3 regions of the Ruegeria sp. AP12 genome follow, and region 2 is predicted to be linked to each of the others. Evidence: riboswitches for the same ligand, from Rfam matches in the RefSeq annotation. Region 2 holds a riboswitch; each other region holds the start of a gene.
What was found. Region 2 has a riboswitch for cobalamin ahead of ACR0E6_RS14815 (DUF1636 family protein). Riboswitches for the same ligand answer to the same signal wherever they lie in the genome.

Region 1 (9,894 bases), on a different contig from region 2:
ATGGGCCTCGGCTGTGGCTTATGCCAACATGGCACCAGTGGTATCGCAGTCGGTGAACCTGAAGTTCTTCTGCGGGACCGAGCATACCTCGATGTCGGCCAAGGTCTTCGATAGCCTTGGCGGTGAGTTGCAGGATGCCGTGATGGAGTCCTCATACTTCACTCAGGCACTGATTCAGGGCGCAAACGAGGCGGCGCTGTTGAACACCGTTGGCTTCTCGGACCCGCAACTGCCGGGCACGATCTTTGCCGAAAACGGCGTGCGCGCGGCCTTCCTGCCGGATGATCAGATCAAACTGGCCGAAGAGATGTGCGCCCCCAACTTCAACCCCGAGCCGTGGGCGCAGTGGCGTGAGCGTCTGAACAAATGGGCGGGTGGTATCGACACCTATCAGGAGATCTATGACATCGCGCGCGAGATCCCGGCAGATATGCTGCCCGAGAATGTCGAGCCGCGCCGCTGGTGGATGGGCCAGGCCTGATAAGCTGATGCGAACCGGCCCCACGCGGGCCGGTTCCAAAAAACACACCGACTGGGAGGACGGGGTACATGTCGTTTTGGGCAGATATCGGCGCGATTTTCAGCGCTTTTCTCAGCCAGGATTCGTTCGAGATTCAATCCGCACTGGAATCCGACGCGGCTTGGGTTTTGGGTGCGGTCGCCTCGGCCATCGGCGGGTTCGTGATCATGCTGATCTATCGGGCAGTTCCCTTTGTCGAACGTCATTTCGAACGGTCTGTGATGGTCTATTCCTACCTCGCGATTGCCCTGATCATCTTTTGGGGTGTGATCGACAGGTTCGTGTTCAACGATCAAGAGCCGTGGTCGACCACGATCCCTCCGCTGCTGTTTATGGTGATGGCCTGGTTCGGAGCCTCCTACAACGTCCGCCTGCGCACGCATCTGAGCTTTAGCGAGTTTCGCACGGCCATGCCGCGCGGAGGGCAACTGGCCTGTCTGATCCTGGATGCAGTCCTGTGGTTCATCTTTGCGGTGATCGTCATCGTGACCACAACGCGGTTGGTGGCCTTGTCAGCCTCGAATTTCCAGATCGTGTTGGGCACCGACAACATCATGCAGTGGTGGTTCCTTCTGGCCGCGCCGCTGTCGTTCTTTCTGATGGTCGGGCGGGTGTTTCAGAACCTCGCCGACGATCTGCGCAACTGGAAAACAGGCGAGCCGCTGATCAAGCAGGCCGTGATCGGAGCAGACTGATGACAGATGGAACCATGGTCACACTGATCTCGCTTGGGGTCACCTTCCTGTTCATGCTGGGTGTGCCGGTGCTGCTGGTCATCGGCTATTGGGTCATCGGCTGTTCATTTGTCCTTGGCCTGACGCTGGACAATATGGGGGCCGAACTGCTGAACGTCTTCAACAAGGGGTTCGCCCTTCTGGCAATGCCTCTGTTTATCCTGACCGGAGACCTGATCAACAAGTCAGGCATTGCGCGCAGGCTCAGCGATTTTGCCTATGCCTGTCTGGGCTGGATACGCGGCGGGCTGGCGATGGCCTCGCTGGGGGCTTGCGGGCTGTTCGCGGCGATCTCGGGGTCGAACTCGGCGACGACAGCAACCATCGGCTCGATGCTGCACCCCGAGATGGTCAAGGGCGGCTATGACGAACGGTTCAGCGCGGCAACCGCTGCGGCGGGCGGGACGGTGGGGATCATCATCCCTCCGTCGATTATCTTCATCGTCTACGGGTTCCTGATGAACCTGCCGATCTCTGAGCTGTTCGTGGCCGGTATCCTGCCCGGCGCGCTGATGGTCTTTGGCATGCAGTTTGCCTGCTGGATCATCTGCCGCATGAATGGCTGGGGCCACCTGATCCCGCTACAACTGAACCGCGTTCTGAAAACCGCGTTCGGCGCCTGGCTTGGGTTCTTCGCCATCGGGCTTGTGCTGTGGGGCATCTATACGGGCAAATTCTCACCCACCGAGGCGGCGGGGGTGACCGTGGGCTTCTGTGTCATCGCGGGTCTGGTCAGCTATCCGATCAACCGCATCATGGGCGCGCGGAATGACATTACACCCACCGAAAAGACCTTTGCCGAGATGTTCGTGGTCGAAGGCTTCACGATCCCGGAAATTCCGTCAATTGTGATCCGCTCAGCCCAGATCACCGGCATCCTTGCGCCGCTGATCGCGATTTCAGTGGTGATGCAGCAAATCCTGTCCCTGCTGGGGGCGCAGGAAACCATCGGGAATTTCGTGACCTCGATGGGCGGCTACCATGCGGTGCTGTTTACCTCGATGGTGATTGTCTTCTTCTCGGGCATGGTGCTGGAAAGCCTGCCGGTGACCATCATCCTTGCGCCAATCCTTGCGCCGATTGCAGCCTCGGTCGGGATTGACCCGATCCACTTCTCGGTGATCTTTCTGGTCGGCGCGTCCATCGGGTTCATTACGCCTCCGTACGGGTTGAACCTGTATGTGGCGTCGGGCGTGACTGGCGTGCCCTATTTCCGGCTTCTGCGCTATACAGTTCCCTATCTGGTAGCACTGCTGTCGGTCTGGATTCTGGTTTCGCTGGTGCCCGATCTGGCGTTGATCCTGCTGCCAAATAACTAGACTGTTGCGGGATGACCGAAGCGGACACAAAAGACAAAGACACCCAGATTCCCACGAACCTGCGCCTGCTGCTGATCCTGGAAGAGGTGGCACGGCGCGGGGTCGCCGTCAAACCCTCGGACCTGATCGACGCATTGGGTCTGGCAAAGCCGACGATACATCGCCTGCTGCAAACAGCCGAGGCCGAGGGGTTTCTTCAGCGTGATCTGGATGGTCGGTCTTATGGTCCCGGTCCGCGCTTGCGGCAGCTGTCGCTGAATACAGTGTCGTCCGAACATCTTCGCACAGCCCGTTTGGCCATTATTCGCGGCGTCGCGGATGAAATCGGTGAAACCTGCAATCTGGCGATCCCGGATCGCGAGGGTATGATCTATCTGGACCGGGTCGAGACGAAATGGCCGCTGAGAATTCAGTTGCCGATCGGAACACAAGTCCCGTTTCACTGCACCGCCAGTGGCAAGATGTATCTGTCGACCCTGCGTCCGAGCACTTTGGATGGGTTTCTTTCCGCAGGTAATCTTAGCCCGAATACCGATCGCACGATAACGAAGCCCCAGGCCTTGCGGGCCGAGATAACCCGCGTCGCGCAGAACGGGTTTTCGACAGATGATGAGGAGTTCATGCCCGGTATGACGGCCATCGCGGTCCCGGTCATAGACAAGAACAACAGGCTGGCCGCCACTCTGTCCGTTCATGCGCCGACGCAGCGCCATGATCTGAACAGTTTGAAGCAATTTCTTGCCTTGCTACAGGACGGTGCGCGCAAACTGTCGGGTTTGCTGACCTCATAGCCCGGCGATTGACTGACAACATATCGACTTACGCGGCTGCCTTGCGCGATGCCTTGGCCGGGACGTAGTTGAGCACCGGGGCCAGCCAGCGTTCGGCCTCTTCCACGGTCATTCGTTTTCTCTGGGCGTAGTCCTCGACCTGATCGCGTTCCACTTTGCCAACACCAAAATAGTAGCTGTCCGGGTGCCCGATATAGAGCCCGGAGACAGATGAGCCGGGCCACATCGCCATGCTTTCGGTCAGCGCCACTCCGGTCGCGGCCTCGGCGTCCAGCAGGCTGAACAGCGTGCGTTTTTCGGTGTGATCGGGCTGGGCCGGATAGCCCGGCGCGGGGCGGATACCGGCATAAGGTTCGCTGATCAGGGCCTGTGGGTCGAAGTCTTCACCCTTTGCGTAACCCCAAAATTCACGCCGGACCCTTTCATGCAGCATCTCGGCCATGGCTTCGGCGATCCGATCGGCCAGAGCCTTGACGAGGATCGCGCCGTAATTGTCGTTGACCTTGTCCAGCCGCTCGGCAATGTCAGAGTCCTCCGGTCCCGCCGTGACGACAAACCCGCCGACATGGTCCGCACTATGGCCTTCCGGGGCGACAAAATCCGACAACGCGACATTCGGTCGATCACCGCGTTTTACGGTCTGCTGGCGCAGCGTGTGCAGGGCGGCCAGAGTTTCAGCGCGATCCGGGCCGGTATACAGCCGGATGTCATCGCCGACCGTGTTGGCAGGCCAAAATCCAACAACCCCTCGGGGTGTGAACCAGCGCTCTGCGATAATCTGTTCCAGCATTGCCTGCGCATCGGCAAAAAGCGCCCGCGCCGCCGCGCCCTGTTTTTCATCTTCAAGAATTCCGGGATAGACACCGCGCATTTCCCAGGTCTGGAAGAAGGGCGTCCAGTCGATATAGCGCGCAATTTCGGCCAGATCCCAATCGGGCAGCACGCGCGCGCCGGTGAAGGACGGAGCAATGGGCTCGTAATCATCCCAATCCAGCTTCAGCGCATTCGCCCGCGCCTTGGCCAAAAGCAGGCGGTTCTTGGCGCGTTCGCCGCGCTCGTGCTTGTCGGCCACATCCGCATATTCGGCCTGAATCCCGGCGACATAATCGGGCTTCTGCGTCGGGCTCAGCAATGCGCCGACAACCCCGACAGCGCGGCTGGCATCGGTGACATAGACCGCCTGCCCATGCGTGTAACGCGGCGCGATCTTGACCGCTGTGTGCACCCGCGACGTGGTTGCGCCGCCGATCAGCAGCGGAATATCGAACGCTTCGCGCTCCATCTCCGAGGCCAGATGCACCATCTCGTCCAGCGACGGCGTGATCAGCCCGGACAGGCCGATAATGTCCACATTTTCCTCGCGCGCGACTTGCAGGATCTTCTGCGGCGGGACCATGACGCCCAGATCCACGATCTCATAATTGTTGCAGGCCAGAACCACGCCGACGATATTCTTGCCGATATCGTGCACGTCCCCCTTCACGGTCGCCATCAGCACCTTGCCCGCAGATTGCCGGCCCTCACCGCCATTCCGGCGCTTTTCTTCCTCCATATAGGGCAGCAACACGGCCACGGCCTGCTTCATCACGCGGGCCGATTTCACCACTTGCGGCAGGAACATCTTGCCCGCGCCGAACAGATCGCCGACCACGTTCATCCCGGCCATCAGAGGGCCCTCGATGACATGCAAAGGCCGTTCCGCATCGGCGCGCGCGGCCTCGGTGTCTTCTTCGATGAACTCGGTGATGCCGTTGACCAGCGCATGCTCCAGCCGTTTCTCGACCGGCCAGTCGCGCCAGGCCAGGTCGCGGGTTTTCTCCTCGCGCTTGTCGCCACGGAAATGTTCGGCGATGTCCAGCAGGTTCTCGGTCGCGGTGCCGCCGGATTTCGGCTGGCGGTTCAGGACCACATCCTCGCACGCTTCGCGCAGGTCTGGGTCGATCTGGTCATAAACGGCCAACTGGCCCGCGTTGACGATGCCCATATCCATCCCGGCCTGAATGGCATGATACAGGAACACCGCATGCATCGCCTCGCGCACCGGATCGTTGCCGCGAAAGCTGAAAGACAGGTTCGACACGCCGCCCGACACATGTGCATGGGGCAGGTTCTGCCTTATCCAGCGGGTCGCCTCGATGAAATCCACGCCGTAATTGTCGTGGTCTTCGATCCCGGTGGCGACGGCAAAGATGTTGGGGTCAAAGATGATGTCTTCGGGTGGGAACCCCATATCCTCGACCAGAATGCGATAAGCGCGGGCGCAAATCTCGGTCTTGCGTTCGAACGTATCGGCCTGACCGGCCTCGTCAAAGGCCATGACCACCACGGCGGCACCATAGGCCAGACACAGACCCGCGTGATGGCGAAACGCCTCTTCTCCCTCTTTCAGGCTGATCGAGTTCACCACCGGCTTGCCCTGCACGCATTGCAGCCCGGCCTCGATCACCTCCCATTTCGAGCTGTCGATCATGATTGGCACGCGGGCGATATCGGGCTCGGACGCGACAAGGTTCAGGTATTCGACCATCGCCTGTTTGCTGTCGATCAGCCCTTCATCCATGTTGATGTCGATGATCTGAGCGCCGTTTTCCACTTGATCCCGCGCAACGTCCAGCGCGGCGGCATAGTCGCGGTTCACGATCAATTTGCGAAACCGGGCCGAGCCGGTGACGTTGGTCCGCTCACCCACATTCACAAAGGGGATGTCTGGCGTCAGGACAAAAGGCTCCAGCCCCGAGAGGCGCAGATGACGGGTCATGCGGGTACCTTTCTGGGGGCAAAGGGCGCAACCGCTTCGGCGATCGCGCGGATATGGTCGGGCGTGGTGCCGCAGCAACCGCCGACCACGTTGACGATGCCATCGCGGGCAAACTCTTCGACCTGAGCGGCGGTCTGGTTCGGTGTTTCGTCATACTGGCCGAACTCATTCGGCAGGCCCGCGTTGGGGTAGGCGCAGGTCAGGGCGGTCGCCACGCCCGAAATCTCGGCCATATGCGGGCGCATGGATGCAGCGCCAAGGGCGCAGTTCAGCCCGACGGTGAAAGGGCGCGCATGGGCGACCGAGTGCCAGAAGGCGGTGGGTGTCTGGCCAGAAAGCGTCCGGCCCGAGGCATCGGTGATCGTGCCCGAGATCATCAGCGGCAGGCAGCGTCCGGCCTTGGCGAAGCTCTCGAAGGCCGCGAAAATCGCCGCCTTGGCGTTCAGCGTGTCAAAGATCGTCTCGATCAGGATCAGGTCAGAGCCTCCTTCGATCAGCCCGTCGATCTGCTGGCCATAGGCTATGCGCAGATCATCGAAACTGACGGCGCGGTATCCGGGATCGTTCACATCCGGGCTGATCGAGGCCGTCCGGTTCGTCGGGCCCACAGCCCCGGCCACAAACCGGGGTTTGCCGTCCTCAGCCGTGGCCCGGTCCGCCGCGCGCCGCGCCACCTGCGCGCCTGCGACGTTCAGATCATGCACCGCAGCCTCCAGCCCGTAATCGGCTTGCGCGATGGTGGTTGAGGAAAAAGTGTTGGTTTCAAGGATATCCGCCCCGGCCATTGCGAACTCGTATTGAATGTCCTCAACTGCCTGCGGCTGGGTCAGCACCAACAGGTCGTTGTTGCCCTGTTGCGGAAGGTCCGGGTGATAATGATGCCGACAACCGGGGCCATGGATGTGACCGTTGGCGGTAAAATCCTCTTCGGTCATGTTCAGCGCCTGGATCATTGTGCCCATGGCCCCGTCAAGGATCAGGATGCGCTGGGCAGCCAATGCGCGCAGCGTCGCGAGCGCGGGTGTGTCGGGCAAGGTAAAGTCAAGCATTCGCGGTATCCAATCGGCTGTGTTGGCCGAAGGTATAGCGCGTTGACATTATGAGGTGAAATGATTGTTATTCGACAAAATTATGAGCTTGCATCATAATGTGTCTTGTTCGGCGCGCAAATCCAACCGAATCACCAATAAGCAGCCAAAGCATTGCCCGGCCAAAATCGTCCAAAATGCGGGCGATGGCACAAGCTGAATTGCCCGCATGAGGTTACAAGGCGGCTCGGCGCGCGCGATGGCCCCCTCGGCGCTGTTTTGCGGGCAGGGCCAGGAACAATGGTTCCAGGGGCATCTGCATGGATCGGGCCAGCAGGTCGCAGAACACAGCGATGGCGGGTGAGGTCTCGGCAAACGGTTTGGCCTTGGCCAAAGCAATCCGCGCCTGCGCGTGGTAGTTCGCGGAACCGGGCAGGCCACCCAGCCATTGCATATAGCCCATCTGCCCCAGTTCTTGCGCGCGCTGCGGTGGCACGTGGCCGGTATCCAGTTGGGAAATGGTCAGGTCAAGCATAACGCCGCCCTCCGCGCTTTTGGGCGGCTTGTGTGGGGCATCAACAGTGATGTCTGGCCAGTGCGGTCCATCTCTTGTCGCTCCGTCCACGGGCACCCCGCCCGAGTTAAGGTGACTGCGGCACATATGCGCCGGAGATGGCAGGTCTCCTGACTTGCGGTTCATCGCTGTCCCCGTCCTTCCCGGACAACCCAAGCGGGGTCATCCAGTGGTCTGTCGGGGGTCGCTCGCCGCTTACAGTTGCGGGGGCAGTTGCGGCTTTGGGCGTTTGCCCGCACCGCATTCCCTTTTCAGCCGACTCAGAGCGTCGGACACCATCGGCAGCACAGTCTCATAAGGCCAAAGCCCTGTCCACCGGTGCCAGCAAAGCACGCAGCGTCGGATTGCAACCCGGCAGGAATTGAACCCAAATCAAACTGCGAAACACCTCTAATCCCGAGAGCCGGACCAGCGCACCAGAAGACTGGCCGCGATGGGCGCGCCGATGATCACCAGAACGATCCGTGTCAGGTGGTGGGTAATGACAAACCCGAGATCCGCGCCCGAGACGATGGCCAAGACCGTCATTTCAGCCTGCCCGCCGGGGGCATAGGCGAGGAAGGCCTCGATCGGTTGTCCAAAACCCAACGTGGTCACAAGGGCCGTGAAGGCTGCTGCAAGTACGGCCAGCACAACAACATAGGCGCAGCCCGCCGCCACAACTTTGCGCAGCTCGACCCATGTGACGCCGACGAATTTCACGCCGATGGTGCAGCCGATAAAGAATTGCGCGACAAGGATCGCCTCGCGCGGTGGGCGGGTGTGGATGAAATCGCCCAGTGACAAGGCCGCAGTCAGGATCATTGGGCCCAGAATGGACGCTCCGAACAGGCCGATCCGCTCACCGCCTTTCCAGCCGACAATGGCGGCGACGACCATCAGCGCCAGTTCGTGCAAAGGCAGGTCGCGGGCGGGTTCGCCAATGGGGTTGGTCAGGTCAGCGTCGTAGAACAGGGTCAGGAGCAACGGGGCGAGCGTCACGATGATCAGCACGCGCGTGCCATGGATCAGGGACAGGGCGCGCGGATTGGCACCGGCCTCGGTGCCGAAGATGATCATGTCTTGCAACCCGCCAGGCATCGCGGCGTAAAAGGCCGTTTTGTCGTCAAAGCCCCAGACCTTGCGAAAGAACGGCACCCCGACCAAAGCGATCAACAGGATGAAGGGTGGGATCAGAGCAATCGACGCTGCCATTTTCGGCAGTTGGCCAAACAGATCAGGCGTGATCGAAGCCCCCACCGCCACGCCCAGGATAGTGCGCGCCGCGACCGAGATCTGCCCGAACCCCTCCATCGGCGCATGCGCCAGTGCCGCAATCAGGCAGGCGGTCATGGGGCCGAACAGAAAGGGCAGTGGCAGGCCCAGCATCCAGAATACGACCGTTCCCAGCCCGGCAAGGCCGAAGGTAATGGCCCGCCTAACGGGGCGGCTTGGTGATGTGGCTTGGACGGACAAATTTCAGGCCCGATGTCATTGGGTCAATTGTATCCAATGGTATACAAATGGGCGCGGTTTGCAAGACCACGCGCACCGACCATTCGGCATGCCCGAGTGAGGAGCGGCCCGTGATGCAGCTTGGCGCTATCAGCGTGTGTTGGATGAGATCCGGGAACGAGGTGTCGAAATCAAGGCGAGTGTCACTGAATTCGTTTCAACCCCACCAATCCAACAGGGCTTACGTGGGTGCCGACCCGCCAAATGCAGCCTGATAAGCCTTGTTGCTTTTCGCCCAGTCGATCAGTTCCTCACCCGCTTCCAGCGCGGCCTTCTCGTTTGGCGCATTCGAAATCGCGTCGAGCCGCTTGTGAAGGTCCGAACTGGGGTCTGCCGTCATCGCCCCAACCTCCATCACAAGGCTGACATTCGGGGGCGGGGTGTAGACATAGCCGTTCTGCGACTGAGCTTCGATCCGTTTGAGCAGGGCGGGCACGATGGATGCGGTGTCATGCACATAGTCCCAATTGGTCGAAAGCCCCTGAATCATCGGGTTATCGACCCCACCAAACAGCGTCACCGGTGTCGTCTTGTAGATCACAAGGGGCATTCCAGCGGCGTAGGCTGTTGTCACCTCGACAATACTGCCGCCATCGGGCACCCGGCCATCCATGTTGAACACAAGGCTCGAACAGCGCCCGAGCAATTGGTAGATATCCTGCGCGTAGCCGACCTT
Region 2 (9,894 bases):
CAAGAACCCGGCGACCGGTGGCGCGATGGCGTAGACCCACATCAGAAGCGTGCGATAGGATTTGGCACCCCGGATCACCTTGTCGGCCTTGACCGCCAGCAGCAGGGCGATGGACAGCGAAAAGAATGTGACCAGGACCGAGAAGACAATCGTGAACCACGCGATGCGCTTGTACTGATCGTTACCCAGCAACGAGGTGTAGTTATCCGCCCCTACAAAGGTCGAACCGAAGCCAAACGGGTCCTGCAGAAAGAAGGACGATTGCAACGCCCAACCCGCAGGCCAGTAGAAGAAGATTGCGATGATCATCAGCTGTGGCAGCAGCAATGCCACAGGAAGCCAGATAGTGTCGAAGCCCGCGCGTTTCATGACCCGTCCAGTTGCGAAAATGGGGGATGGCCGCGCCCGAAGGCGCGACCATCTTGGGGGTGATCCCGGGGTTTAGCCCTGGGTTTTTGCGAAGCGGGCCAGCAATTCGTTGGCTTCGTCTTCGATGTTCTGGAACGCGGTGTCCACGTCGGTTTCACCAGTCAGGATACGGCCATATTCGCGGTTCATGATATCGCGGATCTGCACGTAGAAGCCCATGCGATAGCCTTTGGTGTTGTCACCGGCTTTGGCCTGCAACTGGTTCACACCGACTTCGGCTGCCGGGAAACGCTCATAATGGCCGTCTTTCTTGGCAACGTCATAGGCGGCCTCGGTGATCGGCACATAGCCGGTTTCCTGATGCCAGAAATACTGGGTTTCAGGCGCGGTCAGGAAACGGAAGAACTCGGCAGTTGCCTTGTTTTCTTCGTCCGATTTGCCGGCCATCGCGAACAGGGCGGCACCACCGATGAAGGTCTGGGTCGGCTCGGGCGTCACGGCTTCCCAATAGGGCAGTTCAACCGCGCTGAATTCAAAGCCCAGATTTTTCTGCAACAGGCCACCGAACGAACCGGACGAGCCCAGCCACATGGCAACTTTGCCCTCTTCAAACGGCTTGGCGTTGTCACCCCAACCGGTGCCGTACCACTCGAACAGGCCATTGTCCTTCCACTCGGTCACGGCGGTGAAGTGCGCCTTGATCGCGTCGTTGTTCACCAGAATCTCGGTATCCATGCCGTCATAGCCGTTGTTGTTGGTCGCAAACGGCAGGTTGTGGCGCGACATGAAGTTCTCGGTGAAGATCCAGGGCAGGTGCGACTGGCTGAGCGGGATATAGCCCGCCTCTTTCAACGCCGGGGCGGTGGTCGACTGGAATTCTTCCCATGTCTTCGGCGGGGTCACGCCAGCGGCTTCCAGCGCGTCGACGTTGTAGTACAGAATCGGGGTCGACGAGTTGAAGGGCATCCCGATCATCTTGCCATCGCTGTCGGCATAGAAATAACGCACACCGGCGATGTAGTCGTTGATGTCGAACTCGACACCGTTTTCGGCCAGCAGGTCCTGTACCGGAACGGTTGCGCCCTTGGCGGCGATCACGGTTGCAGCGCCCGCGTCAAAGACCTGCATGATGTTCGGCTGCTCACCGGCGCGGAAGGCCGCGATACCAGCGGTCAGCGTCTCTTCGTAGCTGCCTTTGTAGATCGGAGTGATTGTGTATTCGTCCTGCGACGCGTTGAATTTCTCGGCCACCTTGTTGACGGTCTCGCCCAATTGCCCGCCATGTGCGTGCCACCAGGTGATTTCGGTTTCTGCAAAGACTGTGGTCGCGGTGAACGCGAGTGCGGCAGCCGTTGCGCAAAACTTCAGTTTGGTCATTTCGATCCTCCGGTTCGGTGTCGGCCCCTTGCAGCTAAGGGACCGGTGGCAAATTTGTGCCAGGTTATTGTGCAGGCTCCCCTGCGGCGTTTGATGCGCGCAGCCTCCGACCTGCATCATGGACCCGTCTGGAATCTGCACACGTGCCCACATAGTGTTAACGTATGACAGTTCGGTGAAAGATTTCTAGCAATATTGACAAATTCCACCAAATCGAAGGACAGGTTGAGCGTGGTTCAGGATCGTGACAAACCCGCCGAAAGGCGCCGCAGGGTCACTGCGCAGGCCGTCGCAGACGCGGCTGGGGTGTCTCGTTCGGCCGTTTCCCGCGCTTTTACGCCCGGCGCGTATCTTGATGAAAATAAAAGAAAAATAATCGAGGATATGGCTGAACGTATGGGCTATCAGCCAAACGCTTTGGCCGCTGGTCTGAAGGACGGACGCTCGCACCTTGTGGCGGTGTTTGTCGGCAATATGCGCAGCGATTTTGATTCCGAATTTGTCCGCGCTTTGGTCGGCAAACTGAACGCGTTGAACAAATGGCCGATTCTCATTGACGGTGGGGATCAGCGTGCAGAAGACGCGATCGAGCAGGTTTTGCGCTATCCGCTTGATGCTTTGATCCTGCGCGGGGGCAGTATGCCTCAGGCGCTGGTCAAACGATGCAGCAAGCTGGGCGTGCCAATGATTTCTGCCGGGCGCATTGTGAAGGCGCCAGGGGTCGACAACGTGTGCTGCCGCAATGCCGAAGGTACGCGACTTGCGACCGAAGCGTTGATCCGGAAAGGTCGGACACGGTTTGGATTTCTGGGTGGTGCGCCCAGTTTCTCATCCTCGGCCGAGCGCAGGGCAGGTGTGATCGAGGTGCTGGAACGCGCGGGCCTTGGACTGGTGGCGGAAGAGACCGGAGATTTCACGGTCGAGACCGGGCGGGACATCGCGCTTACCTTGCTGGGTCAGCACAGGCTGGACGCGCTGATCTGCGCCAATGATGCCAGCGCAATCGGGGCGCTGACAGCGGCGCGCGAGATGGGTCTGGACGTTCCAAACGCGCTGTCGCTGGTCGGGTTCGACGACATCGAAATGGCCAGATGGCCGATCTTCAACCTGAGCACGGTCAACAACCCGATTGCTGAGGCTGTCGATCAGGTCATTGCGCAGCTGGAACGCAGGCTGGCCGATCCCGCAAAAGCCAGCGAGACGATCATGGTCGATCCCTATTTCGTACCACGCGGCACGCACTAGGCTTAGTCGTTTCGGGCGGATTTGAACAGGTACAGGAAGACGAACAGCGATCCGATGGATGTGGTGACGATGCCCACCGGCAATTCCTGCGGGGCCAGCAGCAAGCGTGACAGGATGTCAGACAGGGTCAGAAGGATCGCGCCCACGATGGCCGAGGTTACCAGCAGATTGCGGTGCAGCGTTCCGGCAATGCCTCGGGCGATGTGAGGGACCATCAGGCCGACAAAGCCAATGACGCCCGCGACCGAGACAAAGCTTGCCGTGGCCAAAGCCGCAACAAAGAACATCCGAAACCGCAGGCCCTGAACCGGGATACCCAGCGTCGCGGCTGTGAAATCCCCGGTCAGCAACGCGTCCAGCCAGCGGCTGCGGTAGAGCGAATAGCCCAGGATCATCGCAAGCCCGATCAGGACAAGGGGAAAGGTCTCCCACCGCGCGAGGCCAAGACCGCCCAGCATCCAGAAGATCACCGAATGCGCAGCACGACTGTCGCCGGAAAAGATCAGATAGTTGGTGATGGCAGAAAACAGGAACGAGACCGCAAGCCCCGCAAGGATCAGCTTTTCCGGCGCGCTTGTGCGCAGGCCCTGAACCAGCGCGAGAACGATGCCTGACGCGATCAAGCCGCCACAGAAGGCAGCAAGCGGCAGGGTCCAGATGCCAAGCACGTCCCCGGTTACCGTGATGACCAGAACCGCCCCGGCGGCTGCGCCCGAAGACAGGCCAAACAGAAACGGGTCGGCCAGATCGTTGCGCGTGGTCGTTTGCAGCACCACGCCGACCACACCCAGACCAGCGCCAATGACCGCCGCGAATAGGGCGCGGGGCAGGCGCAGGTCGAACACGATCCGATGCAGGGGGGACATCTCGCCTTCGGTCAATCCGGTGCCCAGCATGATCGCTGTCGCCACGTCGGCGACGGGAATGGATGTCGTGCCATAGACGACCGACAGCAGCAAAAGGGCGGTCAGAATGACCGCCCCCAGCAGGACCGCGCGGCCCGTTTGAGCCATGTTAGTTCAGCTCCGGGTGCATGGCCGAAACCATCTTTTCGATGGCGTCTATGTTTGCCGGTCCCGGCGTCAGCTCTTCATAGCGCAGGCCGATCCAGCGTTCGTTCTTGACGGCATCGATCAGGGACATGGCCGGATGCTCTTGCAGGAACTTGAACGTGTCTTCGGCACCGTTTCCGGTCTGATAGTCGAGCAGGACCAGAAATTCGGGGTTTGCGGCGGCCACTGCTTCCCATGAGGTGCGACCCCAGCTGGTGTCCATGTCGTGGGTGACGCTGACACCGCCTGCGGCCTCGATCATGGCGTCGGGAATGGCGAATTTACCGGCGGTAAAGGGCGCATCGGCGGGACCGTCCAGCAGGAAGACGCGGGGTTTCGGCAGGTCTGCGGTTTTGGATTCGATGGCCGCCAGCTGGTCTTTCCAGTCTGAGACCAGCGCTTCGGCCCTGTCTTCCACATGCATCACCTTGCCCAGACGCAGCACGTCATCGAACAGAAGGTCCATGCTGGCTTCGGGGCGGTCCTTGTTCAGGTGTACGCAGCTTTCGGTCAGAACCATGGTCTTGATACCAAAGGGTTCCAGCGTGTCTGGGGTCACTTCACCACCCGGCTGCAAGCCGTAATACCAACCGGCAAAGAACATATCCGGCTCGACCGCGACCAGATTTTCGACGGTGGGGTATTTGGGCGCCAGTTCCGGGATGTCACCGCGTTTTGCATCGAAATCCGGGCTGGTCTTGTACCAGCCGGTAATGCCGGTCAGGCCGACAATCTTGTCCTGCAAACCCAGCGCAAAGGCCATGTCGGTCATGTTCATGTCGTGCACGACAATCCGCTCGGGCGTGCCGTCGAACACCAGTGGTTCGCCGCAATTGTCGACGGTCACTTCATGCGCCGCCGCACCACTTGCGAGGCCCGAAACAAGGACCACGGACCAGAATTTCTGCATTATCAAATTCTCCTGTTATGATGACAGCTTTCGTTTTCGGATATCCAGCGCCGGGATCACGCGCCCTTCGTGCTGGAAACACAGGTAGTCAACGCCAAACGTATCGCGCACACGCTCGGGTGTCAGAACTTCGGGAACCGGGCCGAAGCCGGTCATGCGGGTTGCCTTCATCAAAGCGACATGGGTGGCGAATTCGGGGATCATGACCAGATCATGCACGATCATCACAACCGTCACGCCCAGTTCGGCCACCAGCGACAGCATGTGGCCCTTGGCGTCGGGGTCGAGGTGGTTTGTCGGCTCGTCCAGAAACAGCAGCGATGGCCTTTGCGCCAGGGCCCGTGCGATATGCGCCCGCTGACGTTCGCCGCCGGACAGACGTTGCATCGGTTTATCGGCCAGCGGGACCAGTTCGGTGATCTCAAGCACCCGCTCAAGATCGGCCTTATGATCCTCGGCTGACCGGTCGGCCTGAATCGGGATTTGCCCAAGGGCCACATAGTCGCGCAGTTTCAGCCTGCCGTCAGGCAGTTCCTGCTGCCCGACCACGGCGATGGTGCGTGCCCGTTCAGGGGCAGATAATTGACGCAGGCTTTGCCCCTTGATCGTCACATCGCCCAAGGCCAGACGTTCGAGGCCACAAAGCAGGTTCAACAGCGTGGTTTTCCCGGCCCCGTTTGGCCCGGCAATGGCCAGGATCGACCCCTCATCCAATGAGAAGGAGACATCCTGTAGCAACACATCCCCATTCAGGGCGTAGTATTCGAGCCCCTTGGCAACCAGAAAACTCATTTCTCGCCCTCTGTCGAAAGGCGCGGCAGACGGGCCAGAGTTTTGAAAAGCAGGGCAGGGGGCCGATCGGTTGCACTGGTCCAGCCGTCGTCACTGTCGCGGAATTGGCGGGCGAAGGCGGCAATCGCGTCCAGATCGGCGGGGCTTTGGATATCGCCGAACAGATACTGCGCCTTGCCTTCGGCTTGCAGCCCAACGGTCATGGGGCGTTCGCACCCTGCCATGCAGGCAATCATTCGGGTCGCAAACCCTTGCGGCAGGGTTGCGTCCAAACTGGCCTTGGCTGCCTTGGCTTCGATTTCACCCTGACAGGTCGAACAGATCAGGACGAAGTGGTCAGCTTGGGATGACATGGCTGTTCCCGCTGCGGAAACCGCGCGAAAAGAAGAAGCCACGCCCGCAGGCGAAAAATTGAGCCATCAAATCCTCCTTCCAGGACACCCCGCCCCGGGTTGGTTGCACAGGTGATGGCAGGTCTCCTGACTTGCGGGTCATGGCTTGGCCAACCTTCCCGACCTGTTCAGGCCAGTGGTGATTTGGCGTCGCTCTCCGCTTACAGTTGCGGGGGCAGTCACGGATTTGGCCGCAGGGCCGCACCGTATTCCCATTTTCATCCCGCAGGCATCGCTACGGGAACCATCGCTGGTCAGCTAGTCTGTCGAGGATTTAATTGTCAAGCGCTCTGGTCGAGATTTTGGCGGCGCGGACTGAGTGTTTAGTAATCCGCAACCAGCAAAAATTCCGGCGCTGCGTCCTCTTCAATGGTCGCGAACCGGGGGATCGGTTGCTCGAACACATTGTCGGTGCGGTCGTCATTGACGGTTGAGACTTCACCGATCAGACAATCCCCACGCTCGGCCCAAAAAGCATGCCAGATACCGGGCATCAGGGTCACGCTTTCACCGGGTTTCAGGCGCAGCAACTCGCCGGGGGTGATGGTGACATCGCAGCCGTCGCTGGGCACAACCACCGGATTGTCGCGATCAATGCCGCCTTCGGGGTCCGAGGCGTAGATCTCCATCACCAGATCACCGCCGCCCCGGTTGATAATGTCCTCGGCCTTGATGATATGGCGGTGCATCGGAGACAATTGTTTGTCGCGCGAAATCAGCAGTTTCTCGGCATAGAGCATACCGCGACCCTGGTTCAGATCATTCACGTCGCCATTGCGCAGGGTGAACAGGAACAGGCCCAGCTCATCAAACTTGCCCTGACCGTAATCGGTAATGTCCCAGCCCAACCCTCGGGCGCGGATCGTGTCGGCCTTTGCGCTGCGCATCTGATCAGGGGACCAGTCGGCGAAGGGCGGCAGGACCGCGCCGAAGGATTTGATGAAGGCCTGCGCCTCGGTCTTGATGTCGTTGATGTCGGATCGTTTCATGTCGGTTCCCTCGGGGGATCAAAGCTCATGCGCCCAGGGCGGGTTTGCCCCGGCGCGGGATACGGTGACGGCGGCGACTTCTGCGCCCAGGGACAAAGCCGCGCGCAGGCTATCAGGTGTCAAGGCGCGCAGGCCCTCTTTGCTCAGGTGCCCGGCGCGGTGGAGTTCGGCCAAAACGCCCGCGTTGAACGTATCGCCAGCCCCGACCGTATCGACAACCTGCACCGGTTTGACCGCCACCGAGGTCTCGGACCCGTCCGCCAGATAGCCCGAGGCCCCCTGACTGCCCCGCGTCACAATCACCACCGACGGCCCGGCCTTCAGCAACAAGGGCACCTTCTCGGCATGGGTTTCCGGCCCGGGAATGATCCAATCCAGATCCTCGTCCGAAACCTTGACGATATCGGCCTGCGCGATCATGCGGTTCAGGCGGGTGCGATAGCGGGTCTGATCTTTGATAAAACCCGGCCGGATATTTGGGTCCAGCATCACCGCGCGGTCGCCGCCATGACGGTCGAGCAGCGCGGCATAGGCATCGGCACAGGGTTCACAGGCCAGGCTGATCCCCCCCAGATACAGGGTCGAGGTCGCCAGCAATTGCTGTGGCATATCCTCGGGCTGCAACATTCGCCCCGCCGTGTTTTCATCAACAAAATTGTACGAAGCATGCCCATCCACCAGCTTCACAAAAGCCAAAGTGGTCGGGCGGTCGCTGGCAATCACATGCGAGGTGTCCACATGGCTTGCCTTCAGCGTGTCCGCCAATTGCGCGCCAAACATATCCGAGGACAAGCCCGTCAGCATCCCCACCGGCGCGCCCAAGCGCCCCAGCGCGATGGCCGTGTTGAAAATTGCGCCGCCGGAATGGGGCACATAGCCCTGCGCGCCCGAATTGGTCGGTTCGGCGATCATGTCGATCAGGGCTTCGCCACAACACAGGATCATCCCGCGGTCCTTCTTTGGAAATGGTCACACGATTTTACCGCATGAGCGCATTTTTACAGAAGTTGTTAGCGCCAACAATGCCAAATTCGATCTGTTCCGAGATATAAAGGTTCATCCCTTGCCGCAAATCGCTGAATCGCCCACCTTGATTGAAGGCGTCCAGAAAACGCTCGCCAAACAGCCAGCGGTTCTTCTCTGCCACGCCGCCCACCAGGAACACGCCGCCCCGGGGGATCAAGGTGACGGCCAGATCACCCAGCAGAGCGCCCAGATGGGTCGTGAACATCTCGGCTGCTTTGATGGCATGGGCATCCGATCCGTTGCGGGCGTCGTGAAGAATATCCTTTGCCGGGCGGTGCGCTGCGTCAGTCTGACCGGCGGCCAGTGCGATGGATTGATAGAGGACAGGCAGACCTGTTCCGCTCAGAAACATTTCAGCTTCAAGCGTCAGGCTATCGCCAAAGAAACAGTCCGGCGCGATGTGGCGGGCAGCTTCGAAAATATCAACCTCGTCCCGGTGGCGCGGGGAGACACCGACATGACCGCCTTCGCCCGAGGCTGTGTGGTAATGTCTTTCCGAATACAACAGCGCCCCGACACCCAGCCCGGTTCCCGGGCCAACGACCAGACGGGTGCCGGTTGGCGGTGTAGGGTCGCCTTGCAGCACGGCCACATCGGCCTTCGTTGCCTCGGCCACGGACCATGCCGCAGCGGTGAAGTCGTTGATCACATAGGTATGCCGCGCACCTGTGGCCTTGGCTAACTCGGCCTCGGACAGGTCCAGATGGGCGTTTGTCAGTTGGATGACGCCATCCCGAACCGGGCCTGCACCTGCGGCGACAACGGCCTGAGGGTCGGTGCCGATGTCATCGCGCAGGCTGTGGAACGCGTCAAGCAGGTCGGGCAGAGTCCCTGTCGGATGCTTGCGCAGATCCGTCAACTCTCCGTTTGTGATGACCCCAAGCCGGGTGTTGGTACCGCCGATATCTGCCACCAGGTTCCAATGCGCGTGCACCGCACCTGCCGGTTGTGCCAGGGGCACCGCAACGGGTTCACCTTGCGCCAGCGCCGATTTCAGCGCGTTAAACGAGGCTTTGGGTCTGCGCTCCAGCGTGTCGAAATCCACGTCGACCAGCCCGAACCGCTTTTCATATCCAAACGCCCATTCGTAATTGTCCAGCAGCGACCAGATGAAGTAACCCTTGACCGGAACGCCCTGTTCCAGCGCAGTTTGCACCGCCGTAAGATGCTGATTCAAATACTCTATCCGGTCGTCATCCTGCTGCCGCTCGGGGCTGGCCATGCCGTTTTCGGTGACATAGATCGGCAGATCCCCGGTGTAGTCCCGCGCCGTGCGGGTCAGAAAACGAGAAAGGGCCGTCGGCTCGATCTCCCACCCCATCTGCGTTTTTGGCAGCGGGCCGGGCACCTCTTTCAGGCTGGGCCATGCGGTGTCGGACGGGGCGATCAGCTTGCGGGTGTAATAGTTCAGCCCACACCAATCGACTGGCGTTCCGATGATTTCGAAATCGTCCTGCCAGCCGGTTGGCAAGTGCTTTTCCAGCCCGTCCAGCACATTCTGCGGGTAGGCTTTTTTGAAGACGCCACCCAGAAAGAACCGGTTGTAAATCCCATCATAAAGATCGGCGGCCTCGCGCGCCTTTGGGCTGCTGTCGGCGGGTTCGGCCCATTCCAGATTGAACACCGCACCCAGATTGTTCATCCCCAGCCCCCGCATGGCCTGAATGGCGCGCCCATGGGCCAGCAGAACATGGTGCATGGCGCGCGCCGCCGCACGAATGTCGCGCATGCCGGGGGCGTGG
Region 3 (9,894 bases), on a different contig from region 2:
TCATGCAGGGTGCAGATCACCTCATTGTCGGAGGGCAGGCGGAAGCGGGTCACACCTTCGCTGACCATCCGCGCGTCGCACAGGATCGGCGCACCATTTTCCAGCGCGGTGCGGGCGGCGGTCACGAAACCGGGCGAGAAATGCACGAACTCTTCCAGCCCAACCATACCTGCGGCGTGGATCATGCGGACGGCGACCTGCTCCTCGTCGGTATCAAAACGGGCCAGATCGGCCTCGGACCGGATGGTGGCAAAGCTCTCCTTGTAGATCGCCGCGCCGTCGGTTTCGTATTCATAGGGCATCAGGTCAGGTCCATGGTCAAAAGTGTTTCGGGGCTGAGCCCGCGCTGACAGGGCTCATCCCCCGCGCGGCCCCGTTTGACAAGATCAAATCGTCCGTTGTTGCCGACCAAAGTGACGTCGGAGGGGCCCATGCGGGCACATCCCTTGGCGCAGCCCGAGACATGCAGGCTGCCGGGAACGCGCGCGGCCAAAGCGCGGGCGATGTCGCGGGTTTCCACATGCGCCTGCGGGCAGAATGGCGCGCCGGGGCAGGCGTCGGTGGTCATCAGCGGGTCGGCACCATCCGTGACAAAGTCCGGGGCAGGTATCGCCGTCCCGCCTTCCAGCAGGATCAGCCGCCACGGAGTGACACGCAGGGCTGTTGCGCCACTGTCGTCAATCAGATCGTAAAGTTTGCGGGCCGGCAGCGACCCAAAAGCTGCGCCATACAGCGCACCCAGTTCATAAAGGCCGGGGTGCAGTTTTTCGCCGACCGGGCCGGGCGCGTGTCCCTGCCATTCCTGCGGCAGCGCGTCGATGACCCGTGCCATGCGGCGCGTCTCGGGCGTATATGTTTCTGCAAACCACCGTGCCAAAGCGATGACATGGACAATGGCATTGGCCTCGGCCACAGGCCGCCCGGTCTCGCAGCCGTCGGCGCGCAGGATCAGACCGTCAGCGCCGGTTTCCAGACGAATATCCGCCGAATCCGCGCTCAGCAGTCGCGCGGGCCCGGTGTCGATGGCAAAGCCGAACTTTGCGGGCAGGGCAGGCAGTTCCGCCAGCCGGTCAATCAGTTCCTGAGTCAGGCGCGCGGTCAGATCGCCCGCCTGATACAGCGGCGTGACCAGAATGTTGCGCCGCACCTCGATGCCCGGTTCCGCATCCAGCAGGTCCAGTGCCGCCAGTTCCTTGAGCAGTGGCTGGTGGTCATAGTCCTCGACCCCCCGCAGTTGCAGATTGGCGCGGTTGGTCAGGTCGATCGAGCCATTTCCAAACCGATCTGCAAGGTCGCACAGACCCAGCGCCTGATCGACCGTCAGACGCGCCAGCCGAGGCCGCACCCGCACAACCAGCCCGTCGCCCGACATCATCGGACGGTGTGCGCCGGGGCACCAGCCCTGGACGACGGGGGCGCTCATCCCAGCCCCTCCAGATCAGCGCGGATCGAGTTTCGGCGGGTGTTCCATAGCCCGGCCTCCAAAAGGGCGCGGAACCGGTCCTGCATGGCCTGATGCGCCTGCGGGTTGGCCTCGGCCAGAAAGGCATCGACCTGCGGATCGCCCAGCGTCGCGTCGTGATACAGATCGAACAGATGCGGCGCGACCGTGCCCGACAGATGCGCGAAGGAGGCCATGTGATCCAATGTCGCCGCGATCTCGGCAGCGCCCCGGAACCCGTGCCGCTGCATCCCCGCGATCCAACTGGGATTGGCGGCGCGGGCATGGACGACACGACTGATTTCCTCGGGCAGGGTTCGCGCGCGGGGATTGTCCGGGTTGGTATTGTCCAGATGGTACAGCTGCGCCTCGCCGCCCGTCACCTTTTTGGCCGCTGCAAACCCGGCCTCATGGGTGGCGTAATCGTTGGCCAGCAACAGGTCGGTCTCGGTCAGGTCCTGCAGGTGGACAAAGCTGTCGGCATTGGCGACGCGCTGCGTGATCCCGTTGATGTCCTGCGCGATATGCTCACCTTCCAGTGCGAAGGAGCTGGCTTGCAACCATGCCTCACCCGCTTGCGCGCGGGCCTCGTCGGTGTAGGTCTCGGACAGGAGGGTCATGTTCACGCCATAGCTGCCCGGCGCGGGACCGAACACGCGCGCAGCCGGGGCCTGCCCGGCATAGGGGTTCCAGTCCGGTGCCTCATCCCGTTCGGACAAGACCCGCACCGCTTGACCGTAAAGCGCAGAGAGCGTCGGGAACACGTCGCGGAAAAGTCCCGAGACGCGCAGGGTGACATCCAGACGCGGGCGGCTGAGGTCGGTGATCGGCAGAACTTCGATGCCTGAGACGCGCTCGGACCCCTTGTCCCAGACCGGCTTGACGCCCAGCAGGTGCAGCGCCATGGCGAATTCTTCCCCGGCGGTGCGCATGGTGGCCGAGCCCCAGAGGTCGACGATCAGCCCCTTGGGATAATCGCCCTCTTCCTGCAAATGCCTCCGCACCAGTTCCTCGGCCAGTTTGACCCCTTGGGTATAGGCGGCACGCGTGGGCACGGACCGTGGATCGGTGGTGTAGAGGTTGCGCCCGGTGGGCAGCACATCCGACCGACCCCGATAGGGGGAACCCGAAGGGCCAGCCTCGATCCGTTTGCCCGCCAATGCGTCCAGCAAAGCGGTGCGTTCGGCATGGGCCGAGGGCGCGGGGTCGAAATTGCCGGTCACGTCGGGCACCCGGCCAAAGACATGCAGCCCGTCGCCGAACTGGCTTTCCTTGATGTCACAGACAAAGCGGTCGATGCGGGTAATCGCCTCGGCGGTACAGGTGGCCTGATCGAGGTCCAGGTCGCTTTCCAGCCCGATGGCCTGCGCCTCATCCCGGATATCCTCTTGCAGGCGGTCGCGGCGCTTGGGGTCCAGCCCATCGGCGTTTGAAAACTCGTCCAGCAGAGATTCCAGCCGCACCATCCGATCCGGCGTACCGCTTTCCTTGAGCGCGGGCGGGATATGGCCCAGCGTGACGGCCCCGATCCGGCGTTTGGCCTGCGCGGCCTCGCCGGGGTCGTTGACAATGAACGGGTAGATGACCGGCAGATCGCGGATCAGCGCCTCGGGCCAGCAATCGGCGGACAGGGCGACGGATTTGCCGGGCAGCCATTCCAGCGTGCCATGCGCGCCGATATGGATCAGCGCATCCGCACCCAGCCCTTGGCGCAGCCACAGGTAAAACGCCACATAGCCGTGGCGCGGAGTGCGCGAGAGGTCGTGGTAATCGTCATCGCGCAGCTCGGGCGAGCCGCGTTCCGGTTGCAGTGCGATCAGGGCCTTGCCGCGTCGCAGGGCGGTGAAATGGAAGGCTCCATCGGCGCAGGCCGGGTCATCTTCGGGCTTGCCCCAGACGGATTGCAGATCACTGCGCAGGGTTTCGGGCAATTCGGCCAATGCGGTCAGGTAGTCCTGCAGCGGCCATGAAATCCGGGCATCCGGCAGCGCATCGGCAATCGGCTCGGCAGGGGTGGTGTCATAGCCTGCGCCTTGCAGATCGGACAGCATCGCCTCGGCCGAGGTCAGCGCGTCGAGGCCTACCGCATGGGCCATCTGCCAGTCCTTGCCGGGATAGGTGGACAGCACCAGCGCAGGCGTCTGATCGGCTTTGGGTTTGTCGTGCAGGTTAAGCCAGCCTGACACGCGGTCGATGATCGCTTCGATCCGCTCGGGCTCGGCCCGGTGGGCGAAACGGGAATATTCCAGATGCGGGTCGCGCTTGCCCGGTTCCTTGAACGAGGCGATGCCCGCTGAAATCCGCCCGTCCACTTCGGGCAGTACCACATGCATGGCGAGGTCGGCGGGGGATAGCCCGCGTTCCGCCTCGGCCCATGCCTTGCGGCGCGAGGTGGCCAGCGCGACCTGAAACACCGGCACGTTGGCGGCGTCCAGAGGCGAGGTGCCCGACGCGCCTTTGCCCGAGAATGAGGTGGCGTTGATGATGGCCGACGGGGCCAGTGCCACGACCTGTTCACGCAGCCAATCCGCCGCTACAGGGGCTTTCAGCGACGGAGCGAACAGGCCCACCGCCTCAAAACCCCGAGCGCGCAGGCTGCGGATCAGGACCGCGACCGGGGCGGTGTCGGCTGAGGTCAGATAGCCGCGGTAGAAGGTGACGAGGATGCGTTTCGCATCGCCCGAAAACGCCGTATCCACCGGGATCACGCCGCGGTCCGGGCACCAAGCGCCACATTCAGGCAGAGTCTTGGCCCCCATCACCGGTCCGGCATAAAGCCCCGCCGCCAGCGCCATCTGCGCCAAGGCGGCCTGTGCCGCGACCTCTCCACCGGTGTCGCACAGATGCGCCAGCCGCCGCAGGGTCGAGACGGGAAGGGTGGAATAGTCATCCAGCCGCGTATCCTCGCGCCCATCCGCAGGCAGCACCGCCAGCGCGATGCCCTTGGCCTGCGCCAGTGCCAGAACCTGTTGCAACCCGTAGGACCAGTAGGGCACCCCGCCGATCAGGCGGATCAGGATGCCCTTTGCACCCTCCAGCGTCTGTTCGACATAAGTATCGACCGACAAAGGGTGTTTCAGCGCCGTCAGGTTCGCCAGCCGCATCGTCGGCATCCGCCCGTGAGCGCCCCCACCGCGATGCCAGCCCGCCGCAAAAGCGCCAAGGTCACTGTCCGAGAACGACAGCACCACCAAATCCGCCGGGCTCTGGCCCAGATCGGTCGGGGTCTCGGTTTCCTCTAACCCGTGGCTTTCGCGGAAGACGACGTGCATGGCTTACTCGGCAGCCTCGGTCACACCCACGAGGATATTGCGGATCGCGGCTTCTTTGATGTCGTCATGCTCGGCAATGACCACAAGGCGCGAGCGGCGCTCCTCACCGGGCTCCCAGGGGCGGTCATATTGGTGCCGGACGCGGGCACCGACGGCCTGCACCAGCAGACGCATGGGTTTGCCCTGAACGGCGGCATAGCCCTTGACGCGCAGGATGTTCAGCTCATTCGCCAGACGTTCGATCTTGGCGACCAGATCGGCGGGTTCGGTCTGTTCCGGCAGTTCGACGATGATGCTTTCGAAATCGTCATGCTCGTGGTCGTGGTGGCCGTCGTGATGCGACGGTCGAGCGTCCATGTCATCCTCGGCGGCGGCCTCAAGGCCCAGCACGACGCGCACGTCCACGGCACCTTCGGCCACTTCAACCACGGGCAGAGGGCGCGGGGCTTCGGCCGCGATGATTTCTTTGGCTTTCGCCACACCTTCGGGACCGGCCAGATCGGGTTTGGTCAGCAGGATGATGTCGGCGCAGGAGATCTGGTCCTCGAACACCTCCGACAAAGGTGTTTCGTGGTCGATCGAGTCATCGGCCAAGCGCTGGGCATCCACCGCCTCGACATTCGGGGCGAAGCGACCGGCGGCGACAGCCTCGGCATCTGCCAAGGCGATCACGCCGTCCACGGTGATCTTCGACCGGATATCGGGCCAGTCGAACGCCTTCAGCAGCGGTTTCGGCAGGGCGAGGCCTGAAGTTTCGATCAGGATATGATCCGGGCGCGGCTCCAGCGCCATCAGCGCCTCGATGGTGGGGATGAAGTCATCGGCCACGGTGCAGCAGATGCAGCCATTGGCCAGTTCCATGATGTTTTCCGCCGGGCAATCCGGGATCGCGCAGGATTTCAGGATGTCGCCATCAACGCCCACATCGCCGAACTCGTTGACCACCACGGCCAGACGTTTGCCTTGCGGGTTCTGCATCAGATGCTTGACCAGCGTCGTTTTGCCCGAGCCCAGAAAGCCGGTGATGACGGTGACGGGGAGTTTTTCGAGGTTGCTCATTTCAGGGCTCCAATCGGGGGAATGCGCGAGGCGCAGTTTTTGCGAAAATGTTCGGGGCGCTCGCGCCATTTGACCAAGCCGTCCTCGGTGGCCAGATACTTGGTCGCTCCGTCGACGATGACGTCAACGTGATCGGTTTCGTTGAGGTTCTCATAGACAAAGGTCCAGCGATCCGGCCCGCCACGCAGCACGATGGAACAGCCCTGATCGCAATTCGACAGGCATTCGACGGCTTTCAGTGTGACGCCCTCGGGCAGGTCCGCCTGTTCCAGCGCTTTGTGCAGCAATGTGCCGGGGCGCTGGTCATCATCCTCGATGGGCAGACCACGGCGGCACGTGGTGCAAACCAGCAGCTCGACCGGCGCAGTCTCGGTCATGTCTCTCATCCCCCCAAATCCTCTTCGCGGGGGACGGGGTTTCATGCGGGCCACGCGATGCACATGGACCCGACACCGGAACACCCCGCCCGGTTTCAACTTCGGGTGCTGGCAGGTCTCCCGGCTTGCGGATGTCAGAGGCCCGGTTCGTCTGGCTCCTCTGTCGGATGTCCCGCCTTCCCGGCCTGGCAGGCCAGTGGCATTGGGCACCCTCTCCGGTCACGGTCGCGGGGGCGGCTGCGTTTGGCGGATAAACCGTTGACGCATTCCCTTTTCATCGGCTGTCGCCGACACCAACGACAGGGACATGCGGCACGTGTGGGCAGGTTGTCAAGCGCGATGCGACCACCATCGCGTGGCTAGGATGAAAAGCGACCTGCCAGCGTCGCTGGGCGGCATGACGCGGTGCCCGCGACATGGTCGCATACCGGAAAACACGCAGGGAGACGCGAATAATGAAAGTTGGGTTCATCGGACTTGGAAATGTGGGCGGAAAACTCTCGGGCTCGTTGCTGCGCAACGGGATCGACCTGACGGTCCATGACCTGAATGCAGACCTGGTGGAAGAATTCGTCGAAAAGGGCGCAAAGGCCGCCGAAAGCCCGGCCCAGCTGATGCGCGATTGCGACGCGGTGATCACCTGCCTGCCATCGCCTGCCGCTTCGGACGCGGTGATGCAGGAGATGTTGCCCGAGGTCGGCCCCGGCAAAATCTGGATGGAAATGTCCACCACCGACGAGGCCGAGGCCAAGCGGCTGGGTGCCATGGTCATCGAGCGGGGCGGGGCGGCGGTTGATTGCCCGGTTTCCGGCGGATGCCACCGGGCGGCAACCGGCAATATCTCGATCTTCGCGGGTTGCGACCGGGATACCTTTGAGCGAATCCTGCCCTTCCTGACAACGATGGGCCGTCGGGTGTTGCATACGGGCGATCTGGGCTCGGCCTCGGTTCTGAAAGTTCTGACCAACTATCTGGCCACCGCCAACCTGATCACCTGCGCCGAGGCATTGGTGACCGCCAAAGCCGCCGGGATGGACCTGAACACGACCTATGAGGCGATCAAGATCTCGTCCGGTACGTCGTTTGTGCATGAAACCGAAAGCCAGGTCATCCTGAACGGTTCGCGCGATATTTCCTTTACAATGGACCTTGTCAAAAAGGATATCGGCCTGTTTCAGGACGTCGCCGACCGCGCGGGTGTCCCACTTGAGATCAACCCGATCATGATCAAGATCTTCGAGGACGGCATCGCTCGTTACGGTGACCGCGAGCTGTCGCCCAACATCATCAAACGCCTGGAAGACGCCACCGGCCTCGACATCCGCGCGCCCGGCTTTCCACCTGAAATGCAGGACGATGAACCTGAAGAACCGGGTTATGAGGTTGTCCCGGCGGGGCGCGATTCCTAAGGGAGGCGCGCTTTCGTCTTTGCGTCGCGAGGTGAAGGTATTGAAGGAAGTGGAGGCGAGTACCGGAATCGAACCGGTGTACACGGATTTGCAATCCGCTGCGTCACCACTCCGCCAACTCGCCTTTTCAAGTAAAATCAAATACTTGCCGTGGTGTGACAGGCGTTTTAGCAGCTTTCTTATGGGGCGTCCAGAGGATTGCGTGTAATTTTGGCGCCTGAGGCGGGAAATGCTGATCTGGGCCGGATCACAAACCTGTCGCACGGGCCGGGCTGTGGCAACAGGGCCGTTGCCGGTTGCTGCGGGATGTGGCAAAAGCCAAAAAAACGTGGGAATTCAGACGAGAGATCACATGACAGATTTCGCAACCCGACGCCGCACTATGGTCGATACGCAGATTCGGCCCTCTGATGTCACGAAATTCCCGATCATCGATGCCATGCTGACCGTCCCGCGTGAAAATTTTGTGCCGGATGCGCAGCGCGAGGCCGCCTATGTTGAAGGCATAATCGATCTGGGGGACGGGCGCAGCATGCTGGAGCCTCGGACTCTGGCCAAGATGCTGGACGCTGTGAATATTTGCAAAGATGAGGCGGTTCTGGATATCGCGCCGGGGCTGGGGTATTCCACCGCCGTTGCCGCGCGCATGGCTGAACTGGTGGTTGCTGTTGAAAGCGATGAGGCGCTGGCCGCAGAAGCGCAGGATGCCCTGACCGAGGCGGATGCAGACAATGCCGTGGTGCATGTGGGCCCGCTGGAGCAAGGGGCCGAGGAACACGGGCCTTACGACGTGATCATGATACAGGGCGGCGTGCAGCAGGTGCCGGACACTCTGCTCGGTCAGTTGAAAGACAACGGGCGCATCGCCTGTCTGTTTGTGCAGGATGGTCTGGGCGTCGTTCGGATCGGGCGCAAGGCTGGTGACCGGGTCAGCTGGCGCGACGCTTTCAACGCCAGTGCGCCGACACTGGACAGTTTTTCAGTCGAGTGTGCATTTTCGCTATAGTCGGGCGGTGGTTTTTTCTGCCACCTTGATTAGTTGAAAACGGCAACGCAAACTTCCCGCAGGGCAGTGTAATTTTGATTTGAGAGGATTTGGTGATGCGTGGAACGGCAACTGGTAAGCTGGTCAGGGCCTTGGCGGTGACCGCTGGTCTGGCCCTTAGCGTTATGCCTGTACGCCTGGCATGGGCGGACAACCTGACCGATGCCTTTATCGGGGCGTATAACACCAGCGGTCTTCTTGAACAGAACCGCGCGCTGTTGCGTGCCGCTGATGAAGATGTTGCCATTGCGGTGTCCGCGCTGCGTCCGATCATCAACTGGACAGTGCGCGTTTCGCAGGATTACACGCGGACAACGACTAGCGGTATAGTGGTCCGGAACGAGCCTTCGACATTCTTTACCGGCCTCACGCTGGCCCAGTTGATCTATGATGGCGGGTTCTCGATTCTCGGTAAGCAATCCGCGCAGGAAATCGTGTTGTCCACGCGCCAAAGCCTGATCGATGTCGAGCAGGCCATTCTGTTCCGCGCAGCAAACGCTTATCTCAACGTCGTTCTGCAGGAAGAAACCGTGCAGATTCAGGTGAATGACGTCGATGTGTCGGCCGAGGAGCTTCGGGCCTCGCGGGACCGTTTCGAAGTGGGTGAAGTCACGCGCACGGACGTCGCCCTGTCCGAGGCACAGCTGGCCAGTTCCCAGGCCGATCTGGCAGTTGCACGCGGTAACCTGAGCACGGCGCAGGCGGAATATGTAAATGCCGTCGGCAAACTACCGGGGGCGACCGCTGGTCAGCCCAGCCTTCCGTCACTGCCCCGGTCCGAGTCCGAGGCGATCTCGTTCGCGCGCCGCAACCATCCGGCCATTCTTGCGGCCCAGCACGAAGTGCGTGCGCTTGATTTGCAGGTCCAGCAGCAGCGGGCGAATCTGGGACCGAATGTCACGCTGAATGCGGATGCGGGCATTACGGAAAGCTATGACAATGACGATGACACCGAAAATGCGAGTGTCTCGCTGAACTTCAACCAGCCGATCTATGCCGGCGGACGTCTGGCGGCATCGGTGCGCCGGGCGATGGCCACCCGCGATGCGTCGCGCGCGAACCTTCTGAACGTGCAAAAGGACATCACGCAGGGCGTGTCCGAAGCCTATGCAAACTTTCAGGCCGCTTCGGCCAGCCTGCGGGCGTCGACCGAGCAGGTGCGCGCCTCGCAGGTCGCCTTTGACGGGATTCGCGAAGAGGCAACGCTGGGCGCACGGACCACGCTGGACGTTCTGAACGCGCAGCAGGATTTGCTGGATGCGCAGTTGAACGAGGTCGCCTCGCGCACCGA

Region 1: it holds a riboswitch for cobalamin, as region 2 does, so the genes downstream of both, ACR0E6_RS09900 (hypothetical protein) here and ACR0E6_RS14815 (DUF1636 family protein) in region 2, are expected to answer to the same signal.
Region 3: it holds a riboswitch for cobalamin, as region 2 does, so the genes downstream of both, ACR0E6_RS01740 (DUF1636 domain-containing protein) here and ACR0E6_RS14815 (DUF1636 family protein) in region 2, are expected to answer to the same signal.

The regions. Positions count from the first base shown of each region.
Region 1 covers NZ_JBQFVZ010000002.1:402,890-412,783, reverse strand. Annotated here, with positions in the region: gene ACR0E6_RS09930 (TRAP transporter substrate-binding protein) at 1-481, shown strand, start outside; gene ACR0E6_RS09925 (TRAP transporter small permease) at 550-1,215, shown strand; gene ACR0E6_RS09920 (TRAP transporter large permease) at 1,215-2,573, shown strand; gene ACR0E6_RS09915 (IclR family transcriptional regulator) at 2,585-3,364, shown strand; gene metH (methionine synthase) at 3,393-6,122, opposite strand; gene ACR0E6_RS09905 (homocysteine S-methyltransferase family protein) at 6,119-7,171, opposite strand; gene ACR0E6_RS09900 (hypothetical protein) at 7,386-7,685, opposite strand; cobalamin riboswitch at 7,808-8,019, opposite strand; gene ACR0E6_RS09895 (AbrB family transcriptional regulator) at 8,115-9,179, opposite strand; gene ACR0E6_RS09890 (nucleoside 2-deoxyribosyltransferase) at 9,400-9,894, opposite strand, start outside.
Region 2 covers NZ_JBQFVZ010000005.1:144,985-154,878, reverse strand. Annotated here, with positions in the region: gene ACR0E6_RS14845 (ABC transporter permease subunit) at 1-369, opposite strand, end outside; gene ACR0E6_RS14840 (extracellular solute-binding protein) at 442-1,746, opposite strand; gene ACR0E6_RS14835 (LacI family DNA-binding transcriptional regulator) at 1,978-2,991, shown strand; gene ACR0E6_RS14830 (FecCD family ABC transporter permease) at 2,994-4,004, opposite strand; gene ACR0E6_RS14825 (ABC transporter substrate-binding protein) at 4,006-4,953, opposite strand; gene ACR0E6_RS14820 (ABC transporter ATP-binding protein) at 4,969-5,745, opposite strand; gene ACR0E6_RS14815 (DUF1636 family protein) at 5,742-6,098, opposite strand; cobalamin riboswitch at 6,198-6,401, opposite strand; gene ACR0E6_RS14810 (D-lyxose/D-mannose family sugar isomerase) at 6,461-7,126, opposite strand; gene ACR0E6_RS14805 (carbohydrate kinase family protein) at 7,145-8,071, opposite strand; gene ACR0E6_RS14800 (glucokinase) at 8,106-9,065, opposite strand; partial or broken gene ACR0E6_RS14795 (GH1 family beta-glucosidase) at 9,129-9,894, opposite strand, start outside.
Region 3 covers NZ_JBQFVZ010000001.1:346,029-355,922, forward strand. Annotated here, with positions in the region: gene ACR0E6_RS01720 (precorrin-8X methylmutase) at 1-302, opposite strand, end outside; gene cobG (precorrin-3B synthase) at 302-1,423, opposite strand; gene cobN (cobaltochelatase subunit CobN) at 1,420-4,713, opposite strand; gene cobW (cobalamin biosynthesis protein CobW) at 4,717-5,772, opposite strand; gene ACR0E6_RS01740 (DUF1636 domain-containing protein) at 5,769-6,149, opposite strand; cobalamin riboswitch at 6,243-6,462, opposite strand; gene ACR0E6_RS01745 (NAD(P)-dependent oxidoreductase) at 6,566-7,558, shown strand; tRNA gene ACR0E6_RS01750 (tRNA-Cys) at 7,609-7,682, opposite strand; gene ACR0E6_RS01755 (protein-L-isoaspartate O-methyltransferase family protein) at 7,911-8,564, shown strand; gene ACR0E6_RS01760 (TolC family outer membrane protein) at 8,660-9,894, shown strand, end outside.